One region of the Actinacidiphila sp. bgisy145 genome, then DNA from elsewhere that is predicted to be linked to it. Evidence: riboswitches for the same ligand, from Rfam matches in the RefSeq annotation. Region 1 holds a riboswitch; the other holds the start of a gene.

Region 1 (14,070 bases):
CAGCAGCGACATCGCGGGGTTCCCTCAGCTCTCGATGAAAGCGTCGTACTCGGCGGCGGACAGCAGGTCGGACGGCTCCTCGGCCACCTTCACCTTGAACAGCCAGCCGCCCTCGAAGGGGGCGGAGTTCACCAGCGACGGGTCCTCCACCACGTCCTGGTTCACCTCGGTGACCTCCCCGCCGACCGGCGAGTACAGGTCGCTGACGGACTTGGTGGACTCCAGCTCGCCGCAGGTCTCGCCCGCGGTCACCGTCGCGCCCACCTCGGGGAGCTGGACGAAGACCACGTCACCGAGCGCGTCGGCGGCGTGCGAGGTGATGCCCACGGTGGCCGCGCCGTCGGCGGGGGCCGACAGCCACTCGTGCTCCTTGCTGTAGCGAAGCTGCTCAGGGTTGATGCTCATGGGTGGATTCTCCCGGATCGGCAGGGGTGCTCGCGTGCGCGGCACGGCAAACGGAAAGGTAAGGGTGGGGGTGCGGGGGCGGGGCGCCCGGGTCCCGGTCGGTTCGGGCGCCAGCCGGTGCCGGAGCCCCGCGGTCAGTGCCGGGGCCCCGGCTCGCGCCGGAGCCCCGCGCTCAGCGCTCGCGCTTGTAGAACGGCAGCGCCACGACGTCGTACGGCTCCCGCGTCCCGCGGATGTCCACCGCGACGTCCGGCGTGCCGGGCGCCGCGTGCGCCGCGTCCACGTACGCCATCGCGATCGGCTTGCCCAGGGTCGGCGACGGCGCCCCCGAGGTGACCTCGCCGATCACCGTGCCCGAGGCGTCGGTCACCGGGTAGCCGGCCCGCGGCACCCGGCGGCCCCGCGCGACCAGCCCGACCAGCTTGCGCGGCGGCAGGTCGGCGGCCCGCTCGGCGGCGGCGCCCAGCGCGGCGCGCCCGACGAAGTCCCCGGGCTTGTCGAACTTGACCACCCGGCCCAGCCCCGCGTCGAACGGCGTCACCGCGGCGGTCAGCTCGTGCCCGTACAGCGGCATGCCCGCCTCCAGGCGCAGCGTGTCCCGGCAGGACAGCCCGCACGGCACCAGGCCCGCGGGCGCGCCGGCCTCGGTGAGCGCCTGCCACAGCCGCTCGGCGTCGCCCGGCGCCACGAACAGCTCGAAGCCGTCCTCGCCGGTGTAGCCGGTACGGGCGATCAGCGCCGGCACCCCGGCCACGGTGCCGGGCAGCCCGGCGTAGTACTTCAGCCCGTCCAGGTCGGCGTCGGTCACCGCCTTCATGATCGCCGGGGCCTGCGGGCCCTGGACGGCCAGCAGCGCGTACGCCTCGCGGTCGTCGCGGACCTGCGCGTCGTACTCCGCCGCCCGCAGCGCGACCGCGTCGAGCACGGTCTGCGCGTTGGAGGCGTTGGCGACGATCATGAACTCCCGCGCGCCCAGCCGGTAGACGATCAGGTCGTCGAGGATGCCGCCGTCGGGCGCGCAGATCATCGTGTAGCGGGCCCGGCCCACCGCCAGCGCGGACAGGTGGCCGACCAGGGCGTGGTCCAGCGCCTCGCCCGCCTGCGGGCCGGTCACGGTGATCTCGCCCATGTGCGACAGGTCGAACAGGCCGGCGCGGGTGCGCACCGCCTGGTGTTCCTCGCGCTCGCTGGCGTACCGCAGCGGCATGTCCCAGCCGGCGAAGTCGGTCATGGTCGCGCCGAGGGCGCGGTGCAGGGCGTCGAGCGCGGTACGGCGGGGTTCGCTCATCGGTGACGGGCTCCCAGGCTCGGTCTCGGTGAAGAGAGAAAGGGGACGACGGATCGGATGCTCCCCATCTGTCATCGGAACCTGAGAGGTTCACCGTGAACCCCGCACCGGCGGGTCACGGTTTGCACCTTGGGTGGGCGGGGCCGGGCGGGTACCCCCAGGGGTGCGCCGACGGCTCCGTCGCTTTTCAGATCTGCCTCGCCCGCGCGGTATCTGTGCCTGAGAGATTCAAGGGAGGACTTGCTCCTTCGGCGCCCGGCCCGCCGCCCGCGAGCAGGTCGCGTGCACCGGTCCGGGACTCTCCCGCGCGGCCTCGAACGGCCGGTATGCAAGTTGTCGGCTTCATCATTGCATGCCCAGGGTGCGCGGCCCCCGGCAGCCGTTAGGGTTTCCGGGGCACGACGCTACAGACGCGGTACTCGGGCGGACAAGGGTGGACATGGAGAATCCGGCGCCGTACACATGGCCGGCGAACGAGCTGGAAGAGGTGCTGAGCGCCAGCCTCGGCAACCCCTCGGCCACGCCCAGGCTGCTGGAGGTGCTCGGCCGGTCCCGGGTGTGGGTGCCGCTGCCGAACGGCGGCTCGCGCGAGGCGGCCGGCCTGGACCTGCCGACGGTCGTGCTGGGCGGCGCGCCCTACGTGCCGGTGTTCAGCTCCGAGCAGCAGTTCCGGCAGGCCGCGGACGGCATGCCCTGCACGGTCGCGCCGGTGCACGAGTTCGCCCGCGGGCTGCCGCCGCTGGTCGGGATCGCCGTCAACCCCGGGGGCGCGGTCGGTGTGCCGCTGCCGCCGGCCGCGGTGGCCGAGCTGTGCCGCCCGGCGCAGGGCGAGCGCCAGGCGGCGTTCGCCGGGGTGCGCGGCGGCGACGCGCCGCCCGGCGCCCGGGTGCGGCTGTGGGAGCCGGACCACGACGAGGAGCCGGTGGACTTCCTGGCCGCCGCGGCCGGCGAGTTCGCGGTCACCTCGGTGGTGCTGAGCGGCCGGCGGGCCCTGGCGGTGGTGGAGGAGGAGCCGCCGGCGCTGTTCGTCGGCGTGGAGCTGGACCGCTGGACCGAGGCGGACCGGTCGGCCGCGATGGACGCGCTCGGCCGGGCGATGGGTGCGGCCCAGCCGCCGTGGCCGGTGCACCTGATCCTGCTGGACGTGGCGCAGGACCCGGTGGGGGACTGGATGCTGGAGACGGTGCGGCCGTTCTTCGCCCGCGACTGAGCCCGGGCACGGCACGGCACGGCACGGGGCAGGGCCACGGCAGGTGCGGCTCGGCGCACGCGTTCAGCGGTCGTATACCGCGTCTATAGCCGGTTCGGTTTGAGTCGGCGGGCATACCGCTGGGCACACTCGACCTGGTTTGATGTCGTGCGAAGAGCAGTACGAAGGGAAAGGGGCGGTCCCACGTGATCGCGGGCGCGCAAGGCGGTGCGGCGCAGGCCGGCCATGTGGAGCAGATGCTGCTCCAGGTGGCACCCGGCCGGTTCGACGCATACGAGAACCTGCTCGCGTCACTCGCCGAGGGCCAGGTGTGGATGCTGCTGTGGCAGGGCGCCCCCGGCACGCCCGACGCGCAGTACGGCACGATGGAGATCGGCGGCTACGGCTACGCGCCGTGCTTCACCTCGCCGCGGGAACTGGCCGCCAGCGGGTGGAACCGCGAGCACGAAGTGGTCTCCGGGCGGGACATCGCCCAGACCCTCTTCCCGGACCGGTCCGGACTCTGGCTCAACCCGCACAGCGCCGGCGGCGGCCTCGGCATCCCCTGGGCCGACCTGCGCCGGATCGCGGTCGGCCTGGACCTGCTGCCCGCCGGGCCGCTCCAGATCGGCGAACCCTCGCTCCAGATGCCCCAGTTCTACGCGCTGCTCGCCCAGGCGGCGCACCGCACCTCCGCGGTGCGCGCGCTGCGCCAGGCGTGGGTGCAGCCGGTGCTCGGCGAGCCCTACCTCGCGATCGGCGTCGAGCTCTACGAGGGGGCCGGGCAGGCCGTGGAGTCCGTCCGGCTGATGATGCAGCAGGCCGTCGGCGGGGTGCCCGACTCGGTGGCCGTCTCCACGGTCGCCATGGCCGACCCGTACGACCCGGTCGCGCTGTGGATGCGTACGTTCGGCCGGCCCTTCTTCGACCGCTAGGCGACTGCGCGGCGATCAAGCGGCGGCTGTGCGGCGGCTGTACAGCGGCGATCACGCGGCCGGGCCGGGCGGGTGGACCGCCGCGTCCAGCAGGCCCAGGGGCGGGCTGCCCAGGTGCAGCAGGGCGGCGTGGAAGCGGGGCAGGGTGAACTCGGCGCCCCAGGCGCGCTGCGCGCGGGCGCGGGTGCGCAGGATCTCCAGCTTGCCCCAGGTGTAGCGGCCGTACCCGGCGTCGAAGGTGCCGCGCCGCGCCTCCGCGGCGGCGGCCGCCGGCGACAGGTGGGCGTCGCGCACGAAGTACCGCGCGGCCTCCTCCAGCGACAGCGCCCCGGTGTGCAATCCGATCGCGCAGGTGAGCCGGGTGACGCGGACCAGCGCTTCGAGGGCGACGCCGATCGCGAAGCGCGGGTCGCGGGCGCGGAAGCCCTCGTCGAGGCAGACCTCCTCGACGTAGTGCGCCCAGCCCTCGGCGAAGGACAGGCTGTGCAGGAGCCGCCGCACCGGGGAGGGGGCGCGGCGCAGGGCGCGGCCGTGCGCGAAGTGGCCGGGCGCGACCTCGTGGAGGGTGATGGACGGCAGGCTGGTGCGGCTGAAGACGGTCAGCCACTCCTCGCGCTCGTCGGCCGGCCAGTCCGGCTCGGGCGGGGTGACGTGGTACCAGGAGGGCGCGTCGGCCTCGGCGGGCGCGGACCAGGTCATCATGGCCATCGCCCAGCGCCGGGAGGCGGGTGCCGGGCCGACCAGGCACTCGCCGTCGACGTAGGGCGCAAGGCCCCGTTCCCGGGTGAACTCCACGGCCTCCTCGGTGAGCCGGGCCGCCTCGGCGATGACGCCGTCGGCGCCCGGGTGGTCGGCGAGCAGCCCCGGCAGGAGTTCGTCCACGCCGCGGCCCGGGTCGAGGACGCGGCAGGCGTCGGTGAGCAGTTCGGTGAGCCGGACGCGCTCCTTGTCGGCCTGCCCGGCCAGCTCGGTCAGATCCACCCGAAGGCCCTCCTGAGCTCCCATCAAGGCAGCCAGGGCCCGCCCGCCGAGCCGCGGGTCGGGGTCGCCGTGCTCGGCGACGTGCCGCAGATGGCCCTCCAGCCGGGCGTGCGCGCGCAGTGCGGCCCGCTCCACCTTGCCGCCGTCCGGGTCGAGGTCGGCGGCCAGTCCCAGCACCGGCCCGAGCAGCGCCTCGGCGACCGGGGCCCGTACCCGGTCCAGCGAGGCCAGCGCGGCGTCCACCGCGTCCGGCCACCGCGCCAGATGCGCCTTGCGGGCCTTCCTGCGGTCGGCGCGCGGGGCGTACTCGCGGTCGTAGCAGGCGAGTTCGAGGTTGGACAGGTGCGGGTAGGGGTCGCGGCGGTGCAGCTCCAACTCGCCGTACTGCACCCGCAGTGACTCCTCGAAGACAGCCAAGTGGGCCTCGTCGTGCGGGTCCTGGAGCGGTCCGGCGCTCCGGGCGGCGCGGGCCATCGCGGCCAGGCCGGCGCGCACCCCCTGGGGGGAGAGGTCCTGCACCTGTCCGTCGTACTCGTGCAGGCCCGACATCTCGCGGGCCTGGGGCACCATCAGGTCGCAGACCGCGCGCAGCCGTTCGTCCATCTGGTGACCGTACCCCGAGGTACGCGTCGGTAACGATGAAAGAACCACCCACATCACAGTTGCGCATCCCTTCTCCGTGGGGTCTGGCGGGTGATCGCCGACCGGAAGAAGAATCCAGCGGCAAGACGCCTTGGCGTTGACATGTCCCAACCGCAATGCGCGTAGTGGATACGCACGTCGCACGCATGATCACGAAGAGCGTTCACTGCGGGTGACGGCCGTTTCGTACGCAACCGAAGCACCACAGGCACCAAGTGACGAGGAAGCCGCTACCGCGGCGGGCGCGCGCCGGTCACCACCGGCGAGAGGGGTCGGCAAAAACGCCATGACCGCACCTATCGAGACCACCTCCGGACAGGCGGCGGCAGACCCGGAGGCCGTCCTGAGCGGGGCCGGGCGAGGCATGATCGAGGGCCGTTCGCTCGGGCAGATAGCCTGGCGCCGGCTCAGACGCGACAAGGTCGCGATGGCCGGCGGTGTCGTGGTGGTGCTGCTGGTGCTGCTGGCGATCCTCGCCAAGCCGATCGAGATGGTCTTCAACCTCGACCCGAACGCCTTCCACCAGAACCTGGTCGACCCCGAACTGCTGGCGCCCAAGGGCGGCTGGGGCGGGATGAGCTGGTCCCACCCGTTGGGCGTGGACCCGAAGTTCGGCCGCGACATCCTCGCCCGGATCGTCGAGGGCTCCTGGATCTCCATGCTGGTGGCCACCGGCGCCACCGTGCTGTCCAACGTGATCGGCACCGTGCTCGGCATCATCGCCGGCTACTACGGCGGCTGGGTGGACAGCCTGATCAGCCGGCTGATGGACGTGTTCCTCGCCTTCCCGCTGCTGCTCTTCGCGATCTCCATCTCCGCCTCGCTCCAGGACGGCGCCTTCGGGCTGAGCGGGCTGCCGCTGCGGATCTGCGTGCTGATCTTCGTGATCGGCTTCTTCAACTGGCCCTACATGGGGCGGATCGTCCGCGGCCAGACCCTCAGCCTGCGCGAGCGCGAGTTCGTCGACGCCGCCCGCGGCATGGGCGCGCGCGGGCCGTTCATCCTCTTCCGCGAGCTGCTGCCGAACCTGGTGGCGCCGATCCTGGTCTACTCCACCCTGCTGATCCCCACCAACATCCTGTTCGAGGCCGCGCTGAGCTTCCTCGGGGTCGGCATCGCGCCGCCGCAGGCGTCCTGGGGCGGCATGCTGACCAGCGCGGTCGACGTCTACCAGTCCGACCCGCAGTACATGTTCGTGCCCGGCCTGGCGATCTTCATCACGGTGCTGGCCTTCAACCTGTTCGGCGACGGGTTGCGGGACGCCCTGGACCCGCGCAGCAAGTGATCCCGCAGGGACACCCATCGAACCCCGGGTGGCACCCCGTGTGCCGTGCGGCGCACCGCGACCGACCCGGCGACTCCATAGGAAGTGAGGGGCGTAACCCGGTATGAACACCAGAAAGGTGACCTCCGCCATCGCGCTCGGTCTGGCGATGGCACTCGGTGTGTCCGCCTGCGGCGGCTCGGGCGGCAGCAAGAGCTCCGGCAAGAAGGACCAGGCGCTCACGTCGATCGTCAACGCGTCGACGAAGAAGGGCGGGACGGTCACGGCCGACCACTCCAGCGGCCCCGACTCGCTCGACCCGGGCAACACCTACTACGGCTGGGTGCAGGACTTCTCCCGGCTCTACGCCCGTTCGCTGCTGACCTTCAAGCCGGCGGCCGGCAAGGCCGGCCTGACGGTGGTCCCCGACCTGGCGACCGGGCTCGGCACCGCCAGCGCCGACGCCAAGACCTGGACGTACCACCTGCGCACCGGCGTGAAGTTCCAGGACGGCACCACGGTGACCTCCAAGGACGTCAAGTACGCGATCGAGCGCAGCAACTTCGCGCCCGAGGTGATGTCCAACGGCCCGGTGTACTTCAAGAGCTACCTGGCCGACGACAGCACGTACCAGGGCCCGTACAAGGACAAGAGCCCGGACGGGCTGAAGTCCATAGAGACGCCTGACGACCAGACGATCATCTTCCACCTGGCCAAGCCGTTCGCCGACTTCGACTACCTGGCGACGTTCTCGCAGACCGCGCCGGTCGAGCAGTCCAAGGACACCGGCGCGACCTACGTGCAGCACATCCAGTCGACCGGCCCGTACAAGTTCGCCTCCTACTCCGAGGGCAAGGGCGCCACGCTGGTGCGCAACCCGGAGTGGAGCAAGGCCACCGACCCGATCCGCACCGCGCTGCCCGACAAGTACGTGCTGAAGTTCAACATCAACCAGCGCACCATCGACAACGACCTGATGGCCGACAACGCCACCGTCGACCTCCAGGGCACCGGCGTCGAGGCCGAGACGCAGTCGAAGATCCTGGGCAACAAGAACCAGCTCTCGCACACCGACGACGCGATCGCCGGCGCCACCTCGTACATGGCGCTCAACCTGCACGTGGCGCCGTTCGACAACATCAACTGCCGCAAGGCCGTGCAGTACGCGGTGGACAAGACCTCCGTGGTCAACGCCGAGGGCGGCGCGGTCAAGGGCGACGTCGCCACCACGCTGCTGCCGCCGTCGGTGAACGGCTACACCAAGTTCGACGAGTACCCGACCGCCGGCAACAACGGCGACGTGGCCAAGGCCAAGGCGGCGCTCGCGGCCTGCGGCAAGCCAGGCGGCTTCACCACCACGCTCACCGCGCGCAGCGACCGGCAGCCCGAGGTGGACGGCGCCACCGCCATCCAGGCGGCGCTGAAGAAGGTCGGCATCACCGTCAACATCAAGACCTTCCCCGCCGACAAGTACTTCTCCAACTACGCGGGCGTCCCGGACTACGTGCACTCGCACGACGTCGGCATGATGATGATGGCGTGGGGCGCCGACTGGCCCACCGGCTACGGCTTCCTGGACCAGATCGTCGACGGCGGCGCGATCAAGCCGTCCGGCGGCAACAACCTGATGGAGCTGAACGACCCGAAGATCAACCAGGCGCTGGCCGCGGCGATCTCCAACACCGACGCCGCCGCCCGCACCAAGGCCTGGGGCGACATCGACAAGATGGTCATGGCGAACGCCTCCGTGGTGCCGCTGATCTACCGCAAGAACCTGCTCTACCGCCCGAGTTCCGCCACCAACGTGACGGTCACCCAGGCGTACCTGGGCATGTACGACTACCTGCTGATGGGCTCCTCGAAGTAGCCGCAAGGCTCCTACGCACCGAAAGGCAGGTGAAGGCTCCGGCGTCCGCCCGGTCCGGCCCGCGATCCGGGCCGGGCGGACGCCAGCCGGAACGGCCGTGACCGCTTACTTCATCCGTCGCGTGTTCGCCGCGATCGTGCTCCTGCTGGTGGTCAGCATGATCACCTTCGCGATCTTCTTCCTCGTGCCCCGCATCGGCGGCCAGACCACCACCCAGCTCGCCACGCAGTACGTGGGCAAGGACGCCAACCCGGCGGCCGTCGCGGCGATCAAGAGGAACCTCGGCTTCGACCTGCCGCTCTACGAGCAGTACTGGCACTTCCTCAAGGGCCTGGTGGCCGGCGCCGACTACCACTACGGCCCCGACCCGGTGCACTGCCACGCACCCTGCTTCGGCTACTCCTTCAAGAGCCACGTCGAGGTGTGGCCGCAGCTGAAGTCCCGTATCCCGGTGACGTTCTCGCTGGCCATCGGCGCCGCGGTGATCTGGGTGATCACCGGTGTCGCGGTCGGCGTGGTCTCCGCGCTCAAGCGGGGCACCATCATCGACCGGCTGTCGATGGGCGTGGCCCTGATGGGCGTGTCGCTGCCGATCTTCTTCACCGGCATCCTCGCGCTGAGCGTCTTCACCGTGCAGTGGCCGCTGTGGAGCAACGGCATGAGCTACGTGTCGTTCACCGACAACCCCGCCGACTGGGCGTGGAACCTGCTGGTGCCCTGGTGCAGCCTGGCCTTCCTGTACTCCGCGCTGTACGCCCGGCTGACCCGGGCGGGCATGCTGGAGACGATGGGCGAGGACTACATCCGCACCGCGCGCGCCAAGGGCCTGCGCGAGCGGGACGTGGTGGTCAAGCACGCGCTGCGCTCCACGCTCACCCCGATCGTGACCATCTTCGGCATGGACTTCGGGCTGCTGGTCGGCGGCGCGGTCATCACCGAGCAGGTCTTCTCGCTGCCGGGCATGGGCGCCTACGCCATCCAGGGCGTGACCGCCAACGACCTGCCCATCGTGATGGCCGTGACCTTGGTGGTCGCCTTCTTCGTCGTGGTCTGCAACCTGCTGGTGGACCTCGCCTACGCCGTTCTCGACCCCCGCGTGAGGTACTCGTGAGTTCCGCCGACAGGCTGCTGAAAACCCCGCAAGAGCCGCCCGCCGCGCAGGACGCGTACCTGTCGGTGCGCGACCTGCGCATCCACTTCGACACCGACGACGGCCTGGTGAAGTCCGTCGACGGCATCAGCTTCGACCTGCCGCGCGGCCGCACCCTGGGCATCGTCGGCGAGTCCGGGTCGGGCAAGTCCGTCACGTCCCTGGGCATCATGGGCCTGCACCGCACCGCGCGGGCCCGGATCTCCGGCGAGGTGTGGCTGGACGGCGAGGAACTGGTCGGCGCCCCGCCGGACGCAGTACGGCGGCTGCGCGGCCGCAAGATGGCGATGATCTTCCAGGACCCGCTGTCGGCGATGCACCCGTACTACTCGATCGGCAACCAGATCGTCGAGGCGTACCGGGTGCACCACGCGGTCAGCAAGAAGGAGGCCGCCCAGCGGGCCATGGACATGCTCGACCGGGTCGGCATCCCCGAGCCGCGCAAGCGCTTCCGGGACTACCCGCACCAGTTCTCCGGCGGCATGCGGCAGCGCGCGATGATCGCGATGGCGCTGGTGAACAACCCCGAGCTGCTCATCGCCGACGAGCCGACCACCGCGCTCGACGTCACCGTGCAGGCCCAGATCCTCGACCTGATCCGCGACCTCCAGCAGGAGTTCGGCTCCGCGGTCGTCATGATCACCCACGACCTGGGCGTGGTCGCCGAGGTCGCCGACGACCTGCTGGTGATGTACGCGGGCCGGGTGATCGAGCGCGGCACCGCCGAGAAGCTCTTCAGCGAGCCCAAGCACCCCTACACCTGGGGCCTGCTCGGCTCCATGCCCCGGCTGGACCGGGAGCGCACCGACCGGCTCAACCCGGTCAAGGGGACGCCGCCCAGCCTGATCAACGTGCCGAGCGGCTGCGCCTTCCACCCGCGCTGCCCCTACGCCGAACTGACCGGCGGCGCCTCGCAGTCCGAGGTGCCCGAGCTGCGCGAGGTCGCCGCCGGCCACGTGGCCGCCTGCCACCTCGGCGACGAGGAGCGGGTCAGGATCTGGACCGAAGAGATCGAGCCGAAGCTGTGAAGGGCCGGGACGAGACCGTGGCGGAGAAGACCTCGCTGGACAAGGGCGGTCCGGCCGCCGACGCGACGCCGCAGGAGCGCACCCCCGCGCCGCGCAGGCCGGCCGGGGAGCCGCTGCTGAAGGTCACCGGGCTGACCAAGCACTTCCCGATCACCAAGGGCCTGCTGCGCCGCCAGGTCGGCGCGGTGCAGGCGGTCGACGGCATCGACTTCCAGGTCCGGGCGGGCGAGACGCTGGGCGTGGTCGGCGAGTCCGGCTGCGGCAAGTCCACCATGGGCCGGCTGATCACCCGGCTGCTCGAACCGACCGGCGGGACGGTCGAGTTCGACGGCCGCGACATCACGCACCTGAGCACCGGCGCCATGCGCCCGCTCCGCCGCGACGTGCAGATGATCTTCCAGGACCCGTACTCCTCGCTCAACCCGCGGCACACCATCGGCACCATCGTCGGCACCCCCTTCCGGTTGCAGAAGGTCGCCACCGAGCAGGGTGTGAAGAAGGAAGTGCAGGGGCTGCTGGAACTGGTCGGCCTCAACCCCGAGCACTACAACCGCTACCCGCACGAGTTCTCCGGCGGGCAGCGGCAGCGGATCGGCATCGCCCGGGCGCTGGCGCTGCGCCCGAAGCTGGTGGTCGCCGACGAGCCGGTCTCCGCGCTGGACGTGTCCATCCAGGCGCAGGTGGTCAACCTGCTGGACGACCTCCAGTCCGAACTCGGCCTGACCTACGTGATCATCGCGCACGACCTGTCGGTGATCCGGCACGTCTCGGACCGGATCGCGGTGATGTACCTGGGCAAGGTGGTGGAGCTGGCCGACCGGGAGGCGCTGTACAGCTCGCCCTTCCACCCGTACACCACCGCGCTGCTGTCCGCGGTGCCGGTGCCGGACCCGAAGCGGCGCAACCGGCCGACGGTGACGCCCGAGGTGCCCGGCGAGGAGGCCGCGGACACCGCTGCGGACCCCAGCGCCGATGCCCCGGCGGACGCCGAGCCGGCGCCCGCGCGGGCCGCCGCCCCGGTCAGCGGCAGCGGCCGCATCCTGCTCACCGGCGACGTGCCCTCGCCGATCTCCCCGCCGCCCGGCTGCCGCTTCCACACCCGCTGCTGGAAGGCGACCGCGGTGTGCACCACCGAGCAGCCGCCGCTGGTGGAGCTGGCGCCCGGCCACCAGGTGGCCTGCCACCACCCGGAGAACGCCGCCGACCAGCGTCCGGAGCCCGCTCTGCGATGACGCCCCGGCCGCTACTGTTCCGCCGCGCGGCCCCCTATCGTCGTAAGCATGGCGGACGACGCGAACGGGACGGCGGGCGGCACCGCGGCCGGCGGCAGCGGCCGGCGGGTGCTGCTGAGCATCGAGGCGGTCAACAAGCGGTTCGGTGACTTCGTCGCCCTGCGCGACGTCGACCTCGACGTGCACGAGGGCGAGGTCGTCGTCGTGCTCGGCGCGTCCGGCTCCGGCAAGTCCACGCTGTGCCGCTGCGTCAACCGGCTGGAGACCGCCGACTCCGGCCGGATCGTCTTCGACGGCCGCGAACTGCCGCAGGAGGGCGCCGCGTTGGCGGCGCTGCGGGCCGACGTCGGGATGGTCTTCCAGTCCTTCAACCTGTTCGCGCACAAGACCGTGCTGGAGAACGTGGTGCTCGGCCCGACCCGGGTGCGCAAGGTGCCCCGGGCCGAGGCCGTCGAGGAGGCGCGGGCGCTGCTGGAGCGGGTCGGCGTGGCGGACAAGGAGTCCCGGCACCCCGCGGAGCTGTCCGGCGGCCAGCAGCAGCGCGTCGCGATCGCCCGCGCCCTGGCGATGCACCCCAAGCTGATGCTCTTCGACGAGCCGACCTCCGCGCTCGACCCGGAGATGATCCGGGAGGTGCTGGACGTGATGGTCGGCCTGGCCCGCGACGGCATGACGATGGTCGCCGTCACCCACGAGATGGGCTTCGCCCGCCGCGCCGCGGACCGGGTGGTGTTCATGGACGCCGGGCAGATCGTCGAGACCGGCGAGCCCGAGGCGTTCTTCACGAAGCCGCGCACCGAGCGCGCCCGCGACTTCCTCTCCACGATCCTGCGGCACTGACGCCCGGCATCCGGCGCCCCGCGCCCGCTGCCGTCCGGACCACCCGTACCCGTACCCGTATCCGTACTCGTACCGAAGGAGTCCCTCATGGTTCCTCAGCAGCGCGGCCGTCGGACGGAGCAAGGACCAGGCGGTTTACCGCGGTGGCGCCGGGCGGTGCTCGCCGCGGGCGCGGCACTGGCGCTGACCGGAGTGCTCGCCGCGTGCGGCGGCAGCAGCGTCCACCCGGTCAAGGGCGGCCGGGGCGGGACGGCCGGGCCGACCCAGGAGCAGGTGGTCGCGGGCGCGCCGGTCGCCCCGGCTGCCGCGATCACCCCCGGCTCCTGGATGGCGAAGGTGAAGAAGCGCGGCACCCTGCTGGTCGGCGGCACCGACTCCTCCGCGGTCTTCTCCCAGCGCAACCCCGTCACAAATAAGTTGGAGGGCTTCGACGCCGGGCTGTCGCAGATGCTGGCGCGCTACATCATCGGCAAGCCGTCCACGAAGCTCTCCCTGGTCACCGTGGACACCCGCGAGACGCTGCTCCAGAACGGCACCGTGGACGCGGTGTTCGCCACCTACACCGTCACCCCGCAGCGCGCGGAGAAGGTCGCCTTCGCCGGGCCGTACTACGAGTCGGGCGACGCGATCCTGGTCAAGGCGGGCACGACCGGGATCACCGGGCCGGCCGACCTGAACGGGAAGACGGTCGCCACCGAGGGCAACTCCACCGCCGCGCTGGACCTGAAGAAGGTCGCCCCTAAGGCGAAGACCCTGCTCTTCCAGGAGGACGGCGAGTGCGTCGCCGCGGTCAAGCAGGGGCGCGCGGACGCCTACGTGCTGGACCAGAGCATCCTGCTGGGCGACGTGGCCGACGACACGGGCCTGAAGGTCGTCGGGCAGCCCTTCACCCAGGAGCCCTACGGCATCGGCCTGCCGAAGGCCGACCCGGAGGCGAAGGCGTTCGTCGACGCGTGGCTGAAGACGATCTACGCCGACGGGCAGTGGGCCAAGCTGTGGCAGGCCACCATCGGCGCCAAGGTGGGCGGTTCGCCACCCGCGCCGCCCGCCATCGGCTCCGCCGACGGCTCCTGACGGCCCGCCGTGCACGGGGTCCTCAGCCACCTCGGCTACCTCGCCGGCGGACTCGGCACCACCCTGGAGCTGTCCCTGCTCGGCTTCGCCGGCGCACTGCTGCTCGGCACCCTGCTGACGGTGCTGCGGGTCGGCCCGGTCCTCCCGCTGCGGCTGCTCGGCACCCTGTACGTCG
Region 2 (14,070 bases), on a different contig from region 1:
CTCCACCCTCACCCGCTCCGAGACGCTGCGCGCCCCCACCGACGACCCGGCCGTCGTCCGCGAGACCGCCCGCCGGCTGGTGGAGGCCGTGGACACCACCGGCGGGGTGCGGCTGCTCGGGGTGGGCGTGGCGGGGCTGGCCGACTTCACGCAGGAGGACCTGTTCGCGCAGGCCGAGGGCGAGCGCGCGCTGCACGGCGGCCCCGAGCCGGACGCTCCCGAGCCGCTGCCCAGCAGCCCGCCGCCCGCGGCCGAACGGGCCGACCGCTGGATGCCCGGCCATGACGTCACCCACGACAGCTACGGCGCCGGATGGGTGCAGGGCAGCGGCGTCGGCCGGGTGACGGTCCGCTTCGAGGTGCCCACCGACACCGTGCCCGGCCGGGTGCGCACCTTCCCCGTGGACGACCCGGCACTGCGCCGCAGCGACCCGCTGCCGCTGGCCGCCCAGCAGGCTCACTCCTCGTCGGCCAGCTCCCCGAAGTCCCCGGACGGCGCCGGCTCGGCCGCCGAGCGCGGCACGTCCATCCCGTAGTGGTGGTAGAGCTGCAACTCCTGCTCGGGCGACAGGTGCCGGCCCACCCCGAAGTCCGGGGCGTCCTTGATCAGCGCCTTCTCGTACGGCACCCGCAGCTTGTCGCCGTCCAGCTCGCTCGGGCCGAGCGGCACGAAGGCGTCCCGGGTGAACAGGCCGGTGCGCACCGCGGCCCACTCCGGTGTGCCGGTCGCGTCGTCGAGGTAGACCTCGTCCACCGTGCCGATCCTCGTCCCGTCACGGTCGAAGGCGCGGCGGCCGATCAGGCTGCGCGGATCGATGTCGGTCTGCACGGTCCCTCCAACCAGTCCAACCAACCCCAGGCCGCCGCCGTACGGCGGCCGCTGGTACCTACCCAAGGCCACAACCGGGGCGGTGTCGACTCGGCACCTGTTCCGACCCCTGTTCGGAACGCGCTGGTAGGCTGGACAGCGGCCGTCGACCCCGTGCGGGAGAGTCCTCCGAGAACCCCGCCTGGCGGCGGTTGGCGGAGGGCGCCGAAGGAGCAAATCCTCCCCGGAAACTCTCAGGCATCCGTACCGCTCGGGTGAGGTCACTCTGGAAAGCAGGACCTGTCCCGGAAGCAGAGCGGCCGCCGGGACGCGTCCTCACCGACGGTGAAAGCCGCCCTGTGGGCCGGGGCGGTGAAGCTCTCAGGTTGTGATGACAGAGGGGGAGGCCGTACGGGTGCCCTGGCGGCACCCCCCGAAGGTCGTCACGGACCAGGAGGCCCCCGAAGATGAGTGACCGCCGAACCACCCTCGCCGAGCTGGAAGCAGGCCGGCCCTTCGCCCGCCGCCACATCGGTCCCGACGTCGAGGCGCAGGCCAAGATGCTCGCCCAGGTCGGCTACGGCTCGCTGGACGAACTGACCGCCGCGGCCGTCCCCGACACCATCAAGAGCACCGAGGCGCTCGCCCTGCCGGCCGCCGTCACCGAGGCCGAGGCGCTCGCCGAGCTGCGCGCGCTCGCCGACCGCAACCAGGTGCTCACCCCGATGATCGGCCTGGGCTACTACGGCACCTTCACCCCGCCGGTCATCCTGCGCAACGTGCTGGAGAACCCCGCCTGGTACACCGCCTACACCCCTTACCAGCCGGAGATCTCCCAGGGCCGCCTCGAAGCGCTGCTGAACTTCCAGACCGTCGTCGCCGACCTCACCGGCCTGCCCACCTCCGGGGCCTCCCTGCTGGACGAGGGCACCGCGGCCGCCGAGGCGATGGCGCTGTCCCGCCGGGTCGGCAAGGTCAAGAACGGCGTCTTCCTGGTCGACGCCGACACCTTCCCGCAGACCCTGGCGGTGATCCGGACCCGGGCCGAACCGACCGGCGTCGAGGTCGTCACCGCCGACCTGTCCGCCGGCATCCCCGCCGACGTCGCCGAGCGCGGCGTGACCGGTGTGCTGCTCCAGTACCCGGGCGCCTCGGGCGCCGTCCGCGACCTGCGGCCGGTGATCGAGCAGGCGCACGAGCTGGGCGCGATCGTCACCGTGGCCGCCGACCTGCTGGCGCTGACCCTGCTCACCCCGCCCGGCGAGCTCGGCGCGGACATCGCGGTCGGCACCACCCAGCGCTTCGGCGTCCCCATGGGCTTCGGCGGCCCGCACGCCGGCTACATGGCCGTCCGCGACGCCTATGCCCGCAACCTGCCCGGCCGCCTGGTGGGCGTGTCGGTCGACGCCGACGGCGACACCGCCTTCCGGCTCGCCCTCCAGACCCGCGAGCAGCACATCCGCCGGGAGAAGGCCACCAGCAACATCTGCACCGCGCAGGTGCTGCTCGCCGTGATGGCCGGCATGTACGCCGTCTACCACGGCCCCGACGGGCTGGCCGCCATCGCGCGCCGCACCCACCGCTACGCCGCGGTGCTCGCCGCGGGCCTGCGCGCGGCCGGCGTGGAGGTCGTCGAGGACGCGTTCTTCGACACCCTGACCGCCCGGGTGCCGGGCCGGGCCGCCGACGTGGTGGCCGCCGCCCGCGCCGCGGGCGTCAACCTGCGGCAGACCGACGCCGACCACGTCGGCATCGCCTGCGACGAGACCACCGACCGCGCCGCGCTGACCTCGGTGCTCGCCGCGTTCGGCGCGGACACCGAGGACACCGCCGACCTCGACGCCCTCGACGCGGCCACCGCCGACGCGCTGCCGGCCGCGCTGCTGCGCACCGGCGACTACCTCACCCACCCCGTCTTCCACCGGCACCGCAGCGAGACCTCGATGCTGCGCTACCTGCGCCGGCTCGCCGACCGCGACTACGCCCTGGACCGCGGCATGATCCCGCTGGGCTCGTGCACCATGAAGCTCAACGCGACCACCGAGATGGAGCCGGTCACCTGGCCGGAGTTCGGCGCGCTGCACCCCTTCGCGCCCGCCGACCAGGCCGAGGGCTACCTCAGCCTGATCCACGGCCTGGAGGACCAGCTCGCCGCGATCACCGGCTACGACAAGGTCAGCCTCCAGCCCAACGCCGGGTCGCAGGGCGAACTGGCCGGGCTGCTCGCGGTCCGCGCCTACCACCGCGCGGCCGGCGACCTGGACCGCACGGTCTGCCTGATCCCGTCCTCCGCGCACGGCACCAACGCCGCGAGCGCGGTGATGGCCGGGATGAGCGTGGTCGTCGTCAAGACCGGCCAGGACGGCGACGTGGACGTCGACGACCTGCGGGCGAAGATCGAGCAGCACCGCGACCGGCTCGCCGTGCTGATGGTCACCTACCCCTCCACGCACGGCGTGTTCGAGGAGCACATCACCGACATCTGCGCGGCCGTGCACGACGCGGGCGGCCAGGTCTACGTGGACGGCGCCAACCTCAACGCGCTGGTCGGGCTCGCCCGCCCGGGCCGCTTCGGCGCCGACGTCTCCCACCTGAACCTGCACAAGACGTTCTGCATCCCGCACGGCGGCGGCGGACCCGGCGTCGGCCCGGTCGCGGTCCGCGCCCACCTCGCCCCGCACCTGCCCAACCACCCGCTCCAGCCGCAGGCGGGCCCGGCCACCGGCGTCGGCCCGGTCTCCGCCGCGCCGTGGGGCTCGGCGGGCATCCTGCCGATCTCCTGGACGTACGTCCGGCTGATGGGCGCCGAGGGCCTCAGGCAGGCCACCCAGATCGCCGTACTGAGCGCCAACTACGTCGCCAAGCGGCTGGAGGCGCACTACCCGGTGCTCTACACCGGCCCCGGCGGCCTGGTCGCCCACGAGTGCATCATCGACCTGCGGCAGCTGACCAAGGACACCGGCGTCAGCGTCGACGACGTCGCCAAGCGGCTCATCGACTACGGCTTCCACGCCCCGACGATGTCCTTCCCGGTGGCCGGCACCCTGATGATCGAGCCCACCGAGAGCGAGGACCTCGCCGAACTCGACCGGTTCTGCGAGGCGATGATCGCGATCCGCGGCGAGATCGACCGGGTCGGCGCGGGGGAGTGGCCCGCCGACGACAACCCGCTGCGCTCCGCCCCGCACACCGCGGCCGCCCTCGGCGGCGACTGGCAGCACCCCTACAGCCGCCAGGAGGCCGTCTTCCCCGCCGGCGTGCACCCCGCGGACAAGTACTGGCCGCCGGTGCGCCGGATCGACGGGGCGTTCGGCGACCGCAACCTGGTCTGCTCCTGCCCGCCGCTGGACGCCTACGAGGGCTGACCGGCCCGGCGGCAGCACTGTGGGAAGGCGGCGCCTTCCGACCCGGAAACGGGCGGAAAGCGCCGCCTTCGTGTCCGCAACCGGCCGCGCGGATGGCGCGTCCTGCACCAATGAGCAGCGCGCACGTGAAACACCTGCGGAAGGCCGTCCGGGGCGCAAGACTGGGACCGGCCGCGCGAGAACGGGGGACCCACATGAGCCAGGCAGGCCACGCGACCGACCGCACCATTCACCTCTCGCAGCGAAAGACACCAGTGACCATGTGCAAGCACGAGCCGCAGTGCCCCACCGCCGACAGCGCCGACCGTGAGGCCGCCCTGATCGTGGCCCACCACCCGGAGCAAGGCTGGAGCCTGCTGTGCAATGGGGTGCTGCTCTTCGAGGACACCGGGGAGATCCTGCCCGACGGGCAGATCATCGCGCCGCACCGGCCGCTGGCCGCGGCAGGCGCCTGACGGGGAGTACGACGGGGGCAACGAAAGCCGGTTCCCCCGGGCCTTGCCGCGCCCGGGGAAACCGGCTTTGCTCGTGCCGAAGGCGTGCTCTGCGGGCTACGCGGGCGAGCCGGCCAGCGGCGGCGGGGCGAGCCAGCTGTTGAGCAGCGGCGCCATCTCCACGATCCGGTACACCCGGTGCGAGGCGATCCCGGGCGGCGCCGGGGCCAGCGGGATGACCAGGTCGGCCGGGTCCGGCTGCGCGGTGGCGGCGTCGGCCCGCGGCACCGAGTGCAGCCACAGCGCCATCATGTAGCGGCTCGGCACCGACAGCAGGTGCGGCTGGTAGGTGGCCGGCAGCGGTTCGGCCTGGCGCAGCGCGCGCTCGGTGGAGGCCAGGTAGGGGCCCTCGGAGAAGCGCGAGAACACCCATCCGTCGGGGGTCGCCACGGTCTCGCCCGCCGCGGCCACCCGGGCCCCAGCCCTGATATGGAACCGCCAGCCGGCCAGCCGCGCGTGGGGCAGGCCGCCGGGCACCGACGCGGGTTCGAACACATGGACCGGCAGGGGGTGTTCGGCGTCCAGCGGCCCCTCCGCGGTGCGCAGGGCGGGGGTACGGGCTTCCAGGACCGCGGTGGGCGAACTGAGCGCCGCCAGGACGCTCAACAGGGCGGGTGCGGGTGCTGGGGGGACAAGCAGCGGCATGGTGTTGTCGCCTCTCACTGGGAGACACGTGGTGCGGGCACAAAGCGGTGCGGGCGAGATGCGGACGGCCGCGGTCAGTACCTGGTGAGGGTTACTGCTCAAGCTCGCCCGGCGACGGCGGATACTCTGCCTCGTGCGCGGAGTTTATACGACGTATGTTCGCTCCATGTTTCATCTACCGGCCGCCGGCATTACCCGCAAGGCGGTAATCCGCCTTCCTCCGGACGGCCGCAGTCGACATTGCCGCAGGTTGCCGCGCGGTCGTCGGCGATTTCCGCGGTGTACGGTCGGCCGGAAACATACGGTGCCAATAGGCGGGATTTCCCGCCGTGTCCTGGGCCGAATGTGCCATCGGCACGTGCCCGCTGTCGGCCACTACGGCAAGCGTAGCGTGCACACCCGGTCGAGGTGGGCGTTATCGATCAGTTCCATGGGGCATCCTCCCGTGAGGACCCGCACGAGGAGGGACGCTTCGATGGGGGAGAAGGTCGCGGCCGGGGCGTTCGACCTGGCCGACCGGCGCATGTACCGGAACAAGCTCCAGCAGTGCCTGCTGGGGCTGGAGCGGCTGCTGGCGGAGAAGCGCTTCGACCGGCCGCGCAATCTCATGGGCCTGGAGATCGAATTGAATCTCGCGGATTCCCGCGGGCTGCCCCGCATGATGAACGAAGAGGTGCTGGAGCGCATCGCGAGCCGTGATTTCCAGACCGAGCTGGCCCAGTTCAATATCGAGGTGAACATCGCGCCGCACGCGCTTTCCGGCCGGGTCCTCGACCGGCTCGCCGAGGAACTGCGCACCGGCCTCGGCTACGCCGACCGGATGGCCGGCGAGGTCGGCGCCGGCATCGTGATGATCGGCATCCTGCCCACCCTCCAGGCCCAGGACCTGGTCTCGGCGAACCTCTCCCGCGCCGACCGCTACACCCTGCTCAACGACCGCATCCTCGCCATGCGCGGCGAGGACATCACCCTCGACATCGAGGGCGTCGAGCACCTCGTCTACACCTCCGCCTCGATCGCGCCCGAGGCGGCCTGCACCTCCATGCAGATGCACCTCCAGGTCACCCCGGGCCGCTTCGGGCCGGCGTGGAACGCCGCGCAGGCGGTGTCCGCGCCGCAGGTGGCGATCGGGGCGAACTCGCCCTTCCTCTTCGGCCGCGAACTGTGGCGCGAGACCCGCCCGCTGCTCTTCCAGCAGGCCACCGACACCCGCCCGCAGGAACTGCGGGCCCAGGGCGTACGGCCGCTGACCTGGTTCGGCGAGCGCTGGATCGATTCCGCGGCCGACCTGTTCGCGGAGAACCTGCGCTACTTCCCCTCGCTGCTGCCGATCTGCCACGAGGAGGACCCGCTGCGCGTGCTCGACGAGGGCGGGGTGCCCGAACTGCGCGAGCTGACCTTGCACAACGGCACGATCTACCGCTGGAACCGCCCGGTCTACCAGGTCGTCGACGGGGTGCCGCACCTGCGGGTGGAGAACCGGGTGATGCCCGCCGGGCCGACCGTCGCCGACGTCATCGCCAACGCGGCGTTCTACTACGGCCTGGTGCGCTCGCTCGCCGAGGCGCCGCGGCCGGTCTGGCAGCGGCTGCCGTTCGGCGCCGCCGCCGCGAACTTCGACGCGGCCTGCCGGGACGGCGTGGACGCGGTGCTGCACTGGCCGCGCCCGCGCGGCACCGCGCTCGCCCAGGTGCCGGCGGCCGACCTGATCCGCGACGAGCTGTTGCCGCTGGCCGCCGCCGGGCTGGACGCCTGGGGCATCGACCCGGCCGACCGCGACCACTACCTCGGGATCATCGAGCAGCGCTGCCGCCGCCGGACGAACGGCGCCCGCTGGCAGGCCGACGCCTTCCACCACTACCTCGACCGCGGCCTGGACCGCCGGGCGGCGCTCGCCGCGATGACGCAGCGCTACCGGGCCCTGTCCACCGAGGGCGCCCCGGTCCACACCTGGCCGCTCCCGGGCTGACCGGCCCCCGCCGCACACCCCGCTGCCCGCCCCGCCGCGCGCCTGCCGCCGTACGGGTGCCGGGGCGCGCTGCGGACCGGTCGCGGACATGACGACCCAGGCGGGTGGCGTAGGCTCGCGCGGCGCACCCACCGCGCGAGCGCGGCACCGGTGCGGGGTGGTGCGGTGGTAGGGCGGCGGGCGGGATCTTCGTATCGTGTCCACGACGACACGGGAGGACCGCGTGCAGGCATCAGTACAGGCCGAGGCCGGGCAGCCGGAGCGGCCGCAGCCGCTGCTGGAGGAGCGGACGCTGCGCAGCGAGACGCTGATCGTGCTGGCGCTGTCGCTCGGCGCGAGCGGCGTCTCCGCGGTGATCAGCTTCATCGGGTCGGTGACCCGGCCGGGCGCGCTGAAGGACCAGGCCGCGACGCTGGTGGGTTCGGCGGCGCCCGGCCGCCCCTGGCTCGACCTGGCCTGGCAGGTGTTCTACATCGCCACCGCGCTCGTCCCGGTCGCGCTGGTCGCCCACCTGCTGGCGCGCGAGCGGGTCGGGATGCCCGCGCTCGGCTTCGACCTCACCCGGCCGCGCTGGGACCTGGCCCGCGGCGCGCTGGTCGCGGCGGTGATCGGCGGCACCGGGCTCGCCTTCTACCTGGGCGCGCGGGCCGCCGGGTTCAACCTCACGGTGGTGCCCGAGTCGCTGCCGGCGGTGTGGTGGCGCATCCCGGTGCTGATCGCCTCAGCCGTGCAGAACGCGGTGCTCGAAGAGGTCATCGTGGTGGGGTACCTGCTGCGCCGGCTCGACCAGTTGAAGTGGTCGCCGACTGCGGCGCTGGCCGCCAGCGCGGTGCTGCGCGGGTCCTACCACCTGTACCAGGGCGTGGGCGGCATGGTGGGGAACATGGCGATGGGCGTGGTGTTCGTGCTGCTCTACCGCCGCTGGGGCCGGATCGGGCCGCTGGTCGCCGCGCACTCGCTGATCGACACGGTCGCCTTCGTCGGGTACGCGCTGCTCGCCGGGAAGGTGGGCTGGCTGCCCACCGGATGACGGGCGCCGCGCCGGCAGGAGGCGGCGCCGGGGCGTACCGCGTACGGGCCGCGCACGGAAAGAGGGGTACCGGTCGTGCGCGGGAGCCGGGGACGGGCCGCCCGGCGCCGGGGGCGGGTCAGACGTGCTGCGGGACCTCGTCCTTGAGCATGCCGCGGATCTGCTGGCGCAGTTCAGGGCTGTCGTCGTGGCCGTGCACGGATGTCGCGTGCTCGCTGGCGGCACGGACGACCTCGTCCTCCTCGCCGGAGATGGTGAGGGTGCAGTTCGACTCGCTCGGGTAGTCCCGGCAGTCGGCTACTTTGCGCATGACGCACCTCCTCTCCTTCGTCTCCCAGGGTAGTGCGGGCGCTGCCCGGGACGCGGGGACCGGTGCGGCACGGGATATATGGCTTGACCGGGAAAACCGGGGTGGGCAGGCTCTGCACGGTGACCGGACCCGAGGCTGTGCCCGCTGCCGTGGTGGGGGCGCTGCTGCGCTACCCCGTGAAGTCGATGCTCGGCGAGGCGGTCACCGCTGCCGACGTGACCGAGCGCGGGATGCCGTACGACCGGGCGCTCGCGCTGGTGCACCGCGGCAGCGGCAAGGTCGCCAGCGCGAAGAACCCGAGGCTGTGGCGGCGGCTGCTCACGCTGAGCGCCGAGGCGGCACCGGAGGCGGTACGGATTCTGCTGCCGGACGGCAAGGAGCTGCGGAGCACCGACGCCGACGTGGACCAGCGGCTCTCCGACGTCCTGGAGCAGCCCGTCACGCTGACCGCCCGGCCGCCGGAGCGGGCGGAGCTGGACCGGGCACACCCCGACGAGGTGCTGCGCGAGGGCGTCCGCGCCCGCGTCGGCGTGGACGTGGGACGGCTGGGCGGCGCCGCCCCCGCCGGCACCTTCTTCGACTTCGCCCCGCTGCACCTGATCACCTCGGCCACGCTGCGCCGGATCGGGGAGCTGAGCCCGCAGGGGGCGCCGGCGGTGGCGCGCTACCGGCCGAACATCGTGATCGACGGCGCCGGGAGCGGCTTCGTGGAGAACGACTGGCTCGGCCGGGACCTGCGGATCGGCGACCACCTCACGCTGCGGGTCATCGCCCGCACCCCGCGCTGCGCGATCCCGACCCTCCGGCACGGCGCCCTGCCGCGCGACACCGGCGCCCTGCGGGTTCCGGCGGCCCACAACCGGGTGGCCCCCATGCCCGACTCCGACCCGCAGCCCTGTGCCGGTGTGTACGCGCAGGTCCTCCGCCCGGGCCGCATCACCCCCGGTTCTCCGCTCACCCTCCTCCCGGCGGCCGGGTAGCCCGCTCTGCGCGCCGCCCGCGGCGGCCCCCGCGCCGCCCGCAGCCGCGCCGAGCGCTACCGGCGGACCGCCGAGACCAGCCTGCCGAGCCGCTCCTCGCGGTGCGGCGGGGCGCCGTACGGGCGGCCGTAGGCGGCGGCAAGCCCGCGCAGGGTGTGGTCATCGGCATCCCAGCCGTGCCCGGCCAGCCAGCCCACCGGGTCGTCGGGCACCTCCGAGACCCACAGGGACGTGGCCGAGCCCGGCGCGGCGTCCGCGCCGAAGCGCCTCACCGCGCCGCGCGCGGCCAGCGTCAGCCCCATCCGGCTGCCGGCCGCCGACTGCGCGCCGATCCGGGCCACCAGCCCTTCCACCGCGTCCCGCGGCAGGTAGACCAGCAGTCCTTCGGCGACCCACACGGTGGGCGTGGACGGGTCGTGCCCCGCGGCGGCCAGCGCCGCCGGCCAGTCCTCCCGCAGGTCCACCGCGACGGTGCTCCGCTCGCAGCGGGCGACGGCCCGCTCCTGGCGCAGCACCGCTGCCTTGAAGTCCAGCGGCGCGGCGGTGTCGACCTCGAACAGCCGGGTGCCCTGCGGCCACTCCAGCCGGAAGGCCCGGCTGTCCAGTCCGGCGCCGAGCAGCACGACCTGCCGGACCCCGGACGCCGCCGCCTGCCGCACCAGGTCGTCCAGGAACCTCGTCCTGATCACGATCCAGGACGCCACGGCCAGCCGGCGCCGGCGCTCGCCCGCGTCATCAGCGACGTCGGCCGGCGGCGCGGAAGCGGGCCACCGTCCGCCCGCGGCGGCGAACGCCCGGGCCAGCGGGTCGTGGAACAGCGCGTCGTGCCGCTCGCTCTCCAGCGCCCGCACCCGGGCCACCTCCACGGCCGTGGCCCACACCCCCGATGGCCGCACCGGCTCCCGCTCATCCGTCACCGCGCCAGCCTAGAGGACTGCTCCCCTCGGGGGGCCGGGTCGGCGGCTTCCACCCGGGGGTTGCTCTTCGATGTATTCCGATATATCGTTGAGCTGTCGCTAACGATCAACGATGGAAGGAGCGACATCATGCGTTCCCAAGGACATGCACATGGACACGGAAAGCGCGGACCCGGACATCACGGGTGGGGCGAGTACGAGGGGTCGCGGGCGGCGTTCGGGCCGTTCGGGCCGCCCTTCGGCGGCGGGCCGTTCGGGCCCGGCGGGCGGGGGCGCGGCGGACCGCGCGGACGCGCCCGGCGCGGTGACGTGCGGGCGTCGATCCTGGCGCTGCTCACCGACCGCCCGATGCACGGCTACGAGATGATCCAGGAGATCGCCGACCGCAGCGGCGGCGCGTGGCGGCCGAGCCCCGGCTCGGTGTACCCGACGCTGCAACTGCTGGAGGACGAGGGCCTGATCGGCAGCGAGACCGAGGGCGGCAAGAAGCTGTTCACGCTCACCGACGCGGGCCGGACCGAGGCCGAGGCCGGCCCCGACGCGCCCTGGGAGGACGCCGGTCGCGGCGTCGACTGGGACGCGCTCCATGAGGTCAGGAAGGCCGGCGGCGGGCTGATCGAGGCGTTCCGCCAGGTCTGGGCGACGGGCACACCGGAACAGCGCGACAGGGCGCTGACCGTGGTGAACGACGCGCGCAAGAAGCTGTACCTCATCCTCGCGGACGAGGACATCGGGAAGTAGGACCCGTGGCGGCGCCGGACGGACCGGCGCCGTGTCCGACGTATCCGAGCGGTCCGCCGCCGGGCATCGCGCCCGGCGGCGGACCGCTCGTGCGTGGCAGGCCCTACCCGCCGCTGGAGCCGCGCACCAGCAGCCGGGTCGGCACGATGTAGGAGTGCACGAGGTCCGCCGGGCGCCCGGCCTCGGTGTCCAGCAGCCCGCGCAGCGCCGCGACCGCGGCCTCGCCCAGCGCGCGCTGGTCCTGCGCGACCGTGGTGAGCGCCGGGCGGACCAGCGCCGCCGCGTCGATGTCGTCGAAGCCGACGACCGCCAGGTCCCGCGGCACCGACAGCCCCGCGTCCGCCGCCGCGTGCATCGCCCCGATCGCCATCTGGTCGCCCGCCGCGAAGATCGCGGTCGGCGGCTCGGGCAGGTCCAGCAGCCCCCGCGCCGCCGCCTCGCCGCTGGCCAGGAAGAAGTCCCCCTCGACCACGTAGGAGTCCGGCACCGGCAGCCGCAGCCGTTCGCACGCCCGCCGGTATCCGGTCAGGCGCTCGGCCGCGGGCGGCAGGTGCAGCGGGCCGGTGACGGTGGCGATCCGGCGGTGCCCCAGCTCGTACAGGTGCTGGACGGCCGCCGCCGCGCCCGCCGCGTTGTCGGAGCTGACCCGCACCGTACGCGGGCCGGTGAACGCGGTGTCGATGCCCGCGCAGGGCACCGTGGAGGCGGCGAGCGCGCGCAGGCAGCGGTCGTCCGGCGGCGTGGTCAGCACGATCACGCCCTCCAGGTTGTGCCGCCGCACCGCTTGGAGATAGGCGCCGTCGGGCTCGTCGGCGCCCGCGGTGGTGAGCAGCATGAGGTGGTAGTCGGCCTCGGACAGCGCGGTGCGCACCGCGCTGAGCAGCCCGAGCAGGAACGGGTTGTGCAGGCCCTGCGCCTCCTGCCCGCTGTCCCAGATCAGCCCGATCGTGTCCGAGCGGCGCCGGACCAGGGTGCGGGCCGGCTCATTGGGCGCGTACCCCAACTCCGTGGCCAGTTGGCGTATCCGCGCGCGGGTGGCCTCGCTCACCTCCGCGCGGTCGTTGAGCGCCCGCGAGACGGTGGCGGTCGACACCCCGCTGCGGCGGGCGAGTTCACGGATGTTCACGAGGTACCCGTTCTGCGCGAGTTCGGACAGGAAAGCGCTCCCGTAAGGGTGCGGCACGACAACGGCCTGCGTACAGTCCCGGCCGCCGGCGAATACCGGCGGGGGCGTCCGAGGGGCCGGAAGCGTTTACGGCTCCGGCGGCCTGCTCGGGCCGCCGGGCGGGGCAACCCGCGCTTCCCCCGGTCGCGGTGTGTGATGGACGGTGCCCGCTGCGACAAGGTGGCGGGACGGCGCAAGCGGGCCGACCCAAGCGGGACGGCGCAGGCGGTACGGCAGAAGGGGCACGGCATGGACGAGCAGGCGGACGGCGGCAACAGCCCGGGCGAGGGCCCCGGTTCGGACCCGGCGCGGCGCGCGGACGAGGAACTCCTCGCCCGTACCCGCGCCGTGCCCGTACTCGCCGGAGCGCTGCCGCACCTCGATCCGGAGCGGGTACCGGACGCCCCCGGGCCGTTCTTCGCCCGCTGGCTGGCCGAGGCGATCGACGCCGGAGTGCCCGAGCCGCAGGTCATGACGCTCAGCACGGCCGCCCCCGACGGCGCCCCCAGCGCCCGCGTCCTGATCCTGCGCGGCATCGACACCGCCGGCTGCGCCTACGACTTCGCGTCCGACTCCCGCAGCCGCAAGAGCCGCGACCTGGCCGCCAACCCCCGGGCGGCCCTGACCTGGTACTGGCCCTCGCAGGGCCGGCAGATCCGGATGGCCGGACCGGTCGAGGTGCTCGGCCGCGACGCCGCCGCGCGCGACTTCCGCGGCCGCGGCGAGTCCGCCCGCGCCGCCGCCTTCGCCGGCCCGGTGAGCGCGCCGCTGGAGTCCGCCGGACAGTACGACGCGGCGCTGCGCGCGGCCCGCGACCTCGTCGCCGCCGAGCCGGAGCGGGTGCCGGCCACGCACACCCTGTACCGGCTGCACGCGGCCGAGGCCGAGTTCTGGCAGGCCGACCCGGCGCGTTTCCACGTACGGGTCCGGTACGGGCGGGCGGCCGCGGGGGAGGGGTGGTCGCGGACGCTGCTGTGGCCGTGACCAGGGTCTTCCGGATGATCGGCTTCCGGATCGCCGCAGGTGGGCGGGCGGCACCCGGCGTGACGCTGCTGTCGTGGACTGCCATCATGTCCTGATGCGGTCAACTCAGGTGCGGAGCAACGGTGTCGGGCTCGCCCTGCTGTCGGCCGCGGCCTTCGGCGGTTCCGGGGTGGCGGCGAAGCCGCTCATCGAGGCGGGCTTCGAGCCGCTGCACGTGGTGTGGATGCGGGTGGCGGGCGCGGCGCTGGTGCTGCTGCCCGTCGCGCTGCGGCACCGGCGGCTGCCGTTCCGGCAGCCCGGGCTGGTGATCGGCTTCGGGCTGCTCGGCATCGCAGGCGTCCAGGCGCTGTACTACCTGGCGATCTCCCGAATACCCGTCGGCATTGCGATCCTCGTGGAGTACCTCGGCCCGGCGCTGCTGCTCGGCTGGGTGCGGTTCGTGCAGCGGCGCCGGGTCAGCCGCTCGGCGGTGGCCGGTGTGGTGCTCGCCGTCGGCGGCATGTGCTTCGTGGTCCGGATCTGGTCCGGGCTCGCCTTCGCGCCGGTCGGCCTGGCCTGCGCGTTCGGCGCGGCCTGCTGCCAGGTCGCGTACTTCCTGCTGGCCGGCCACCGGGGGCGCGACGGCGCGGCCGCCGACACCGGCCGCGAGCGGGCGGACGGCCT

The links. A riboswitch is a leader RNA that binds a small molecule or an ion and turns the genes downstream of it on or off. The one in region 1 is predicted to bind glycine.
Region 2: linked by a shared signal. The riboswitch ahead of gcvP (aminomethyl-transferring glycine dehydrogenase) and the one ahead of gcvT (glycine cleavage system aminomethyltransferase GcvT) in region 1 are both predicted to bind glycine.

Annotation. Positions count from the first base shown of each region.
Region 1 is NZ_JBYIRL010000008.1:212,034-226,103, reverse strand. Features, by position in the region: gene AC3ERT_RS10035 (serine hydroxymethyltransferase) at 1-12, opposite strand, end outside; gene gcvH (glycine cleavage system protein GcvH) at 25-405, opposite strand; gene gcvT (glycine cleavage system aminomethyltransferase GcvT) at 578-1,693, opposite strand; glycine riboswitch at 1,891-2,009, opposite strand; gene AC3ERT_RS10020 (enhanced serine sensitivity protein SseB) at 2,133-2,903, shown strand; gene AC3ERT_RS10015 (enhanced serine sensitivity protein SseB C-terminal domain-containing protein) at 3,089-3,817, shown strand; gene AC3ERT_RS10010 (DUF885 family protein) at 3,869-5,401, opposite strand; gene AC3ERT_RS10005 (ABC transporter permease) at 5,727-6,725, shown strand; gene AC3ERT_RS10000 (ABC transporter substrate-binding protein) at 6,829-8,571, shown strand; gene AC3ERT_RS09995 (ABC transporter permease) at 8,669-9,682, shown strand; gene AC3ERT_RS09990 (ABC transporter ATP-binding protein) at 9,679-10,749, shown strand; gene AC3ERT_RS09985 (ABC transporter ATP-binding protein) at 10,767-11,981, shown strand; gene AC3ERT_RS09980 (amino acid ABC transporter ATP-binding protein) at 12,030-12,821, shown strand; gene AC3ERT_RS09975 (glutamate ABC transporter substrate-binding protein) at 12,909-13,895, shown strand; gene AC3ERT_RS09970 (amino acid ABC transporter permease) at 13,905-14,070, shown strand, end outside.
Region 2 is NZ_JBYIRL010000014.1:167,651-181,720, reverse strand. Features, by position in the region: gene AC3ERT_RS15460 (DNA polymerase IV) at 1-535, shown strand, start outside; gene AC3ERT_RS15455 (PRC-barrel domain-containing protein) at 457-828, opposite strand; glycine riboswitch at 975-1,087, shown strand; glycine riboswitch at 1,089-1,212, shown strand; gene gcvP (aminomethyl-transferring glycine dehydrogenase) at 1,275-4,172, shown strand; gene AC3ERT_RS15445 (DUF5999 family protein) at 4,433-4,627, shown strand; gene AC3ERT_RS15440 (hypothetical protein) at 4,724-5,311, opposite strand; gene AC3ERT_RS15435 (glutamate-cysteine ligase family protein) at 5,787-7,280, shown strand; gene AC3ERT_RS15430 (CPBP family intramembrane glutamic endopeptidase) at 7,504-8,310, shown strand; gene AC3ERT_RS15425 (DUF1059 domain-containing protein) at 8,429-8,620, opposite strand; gene AC3ERT_RS15420 (MOSC domain-containing protein) at 8,740-9,600, shown strand; gene AC3ERT_RS15415 (SAM-dependent methyltransferase) at 9,657-10,481, opposite strand; gene AC3ERT_RS15410 (PadR family transcriptional regulator) at 10,647-11,258, shown strand; gene AC3ERT_RS15405 (LacI family DNA-binding transcriptional regulator) at 11,362-12,441, opposite strand; gene AC3ERT_RS15400 (pyridoxine/pyridoxamine 5'-phosphate oxidase) at 12,673-13,407, shown strand; gene AC3ERT_RS15395 (EamA family transporter) at 13,502-14,070, shown strand, end outside.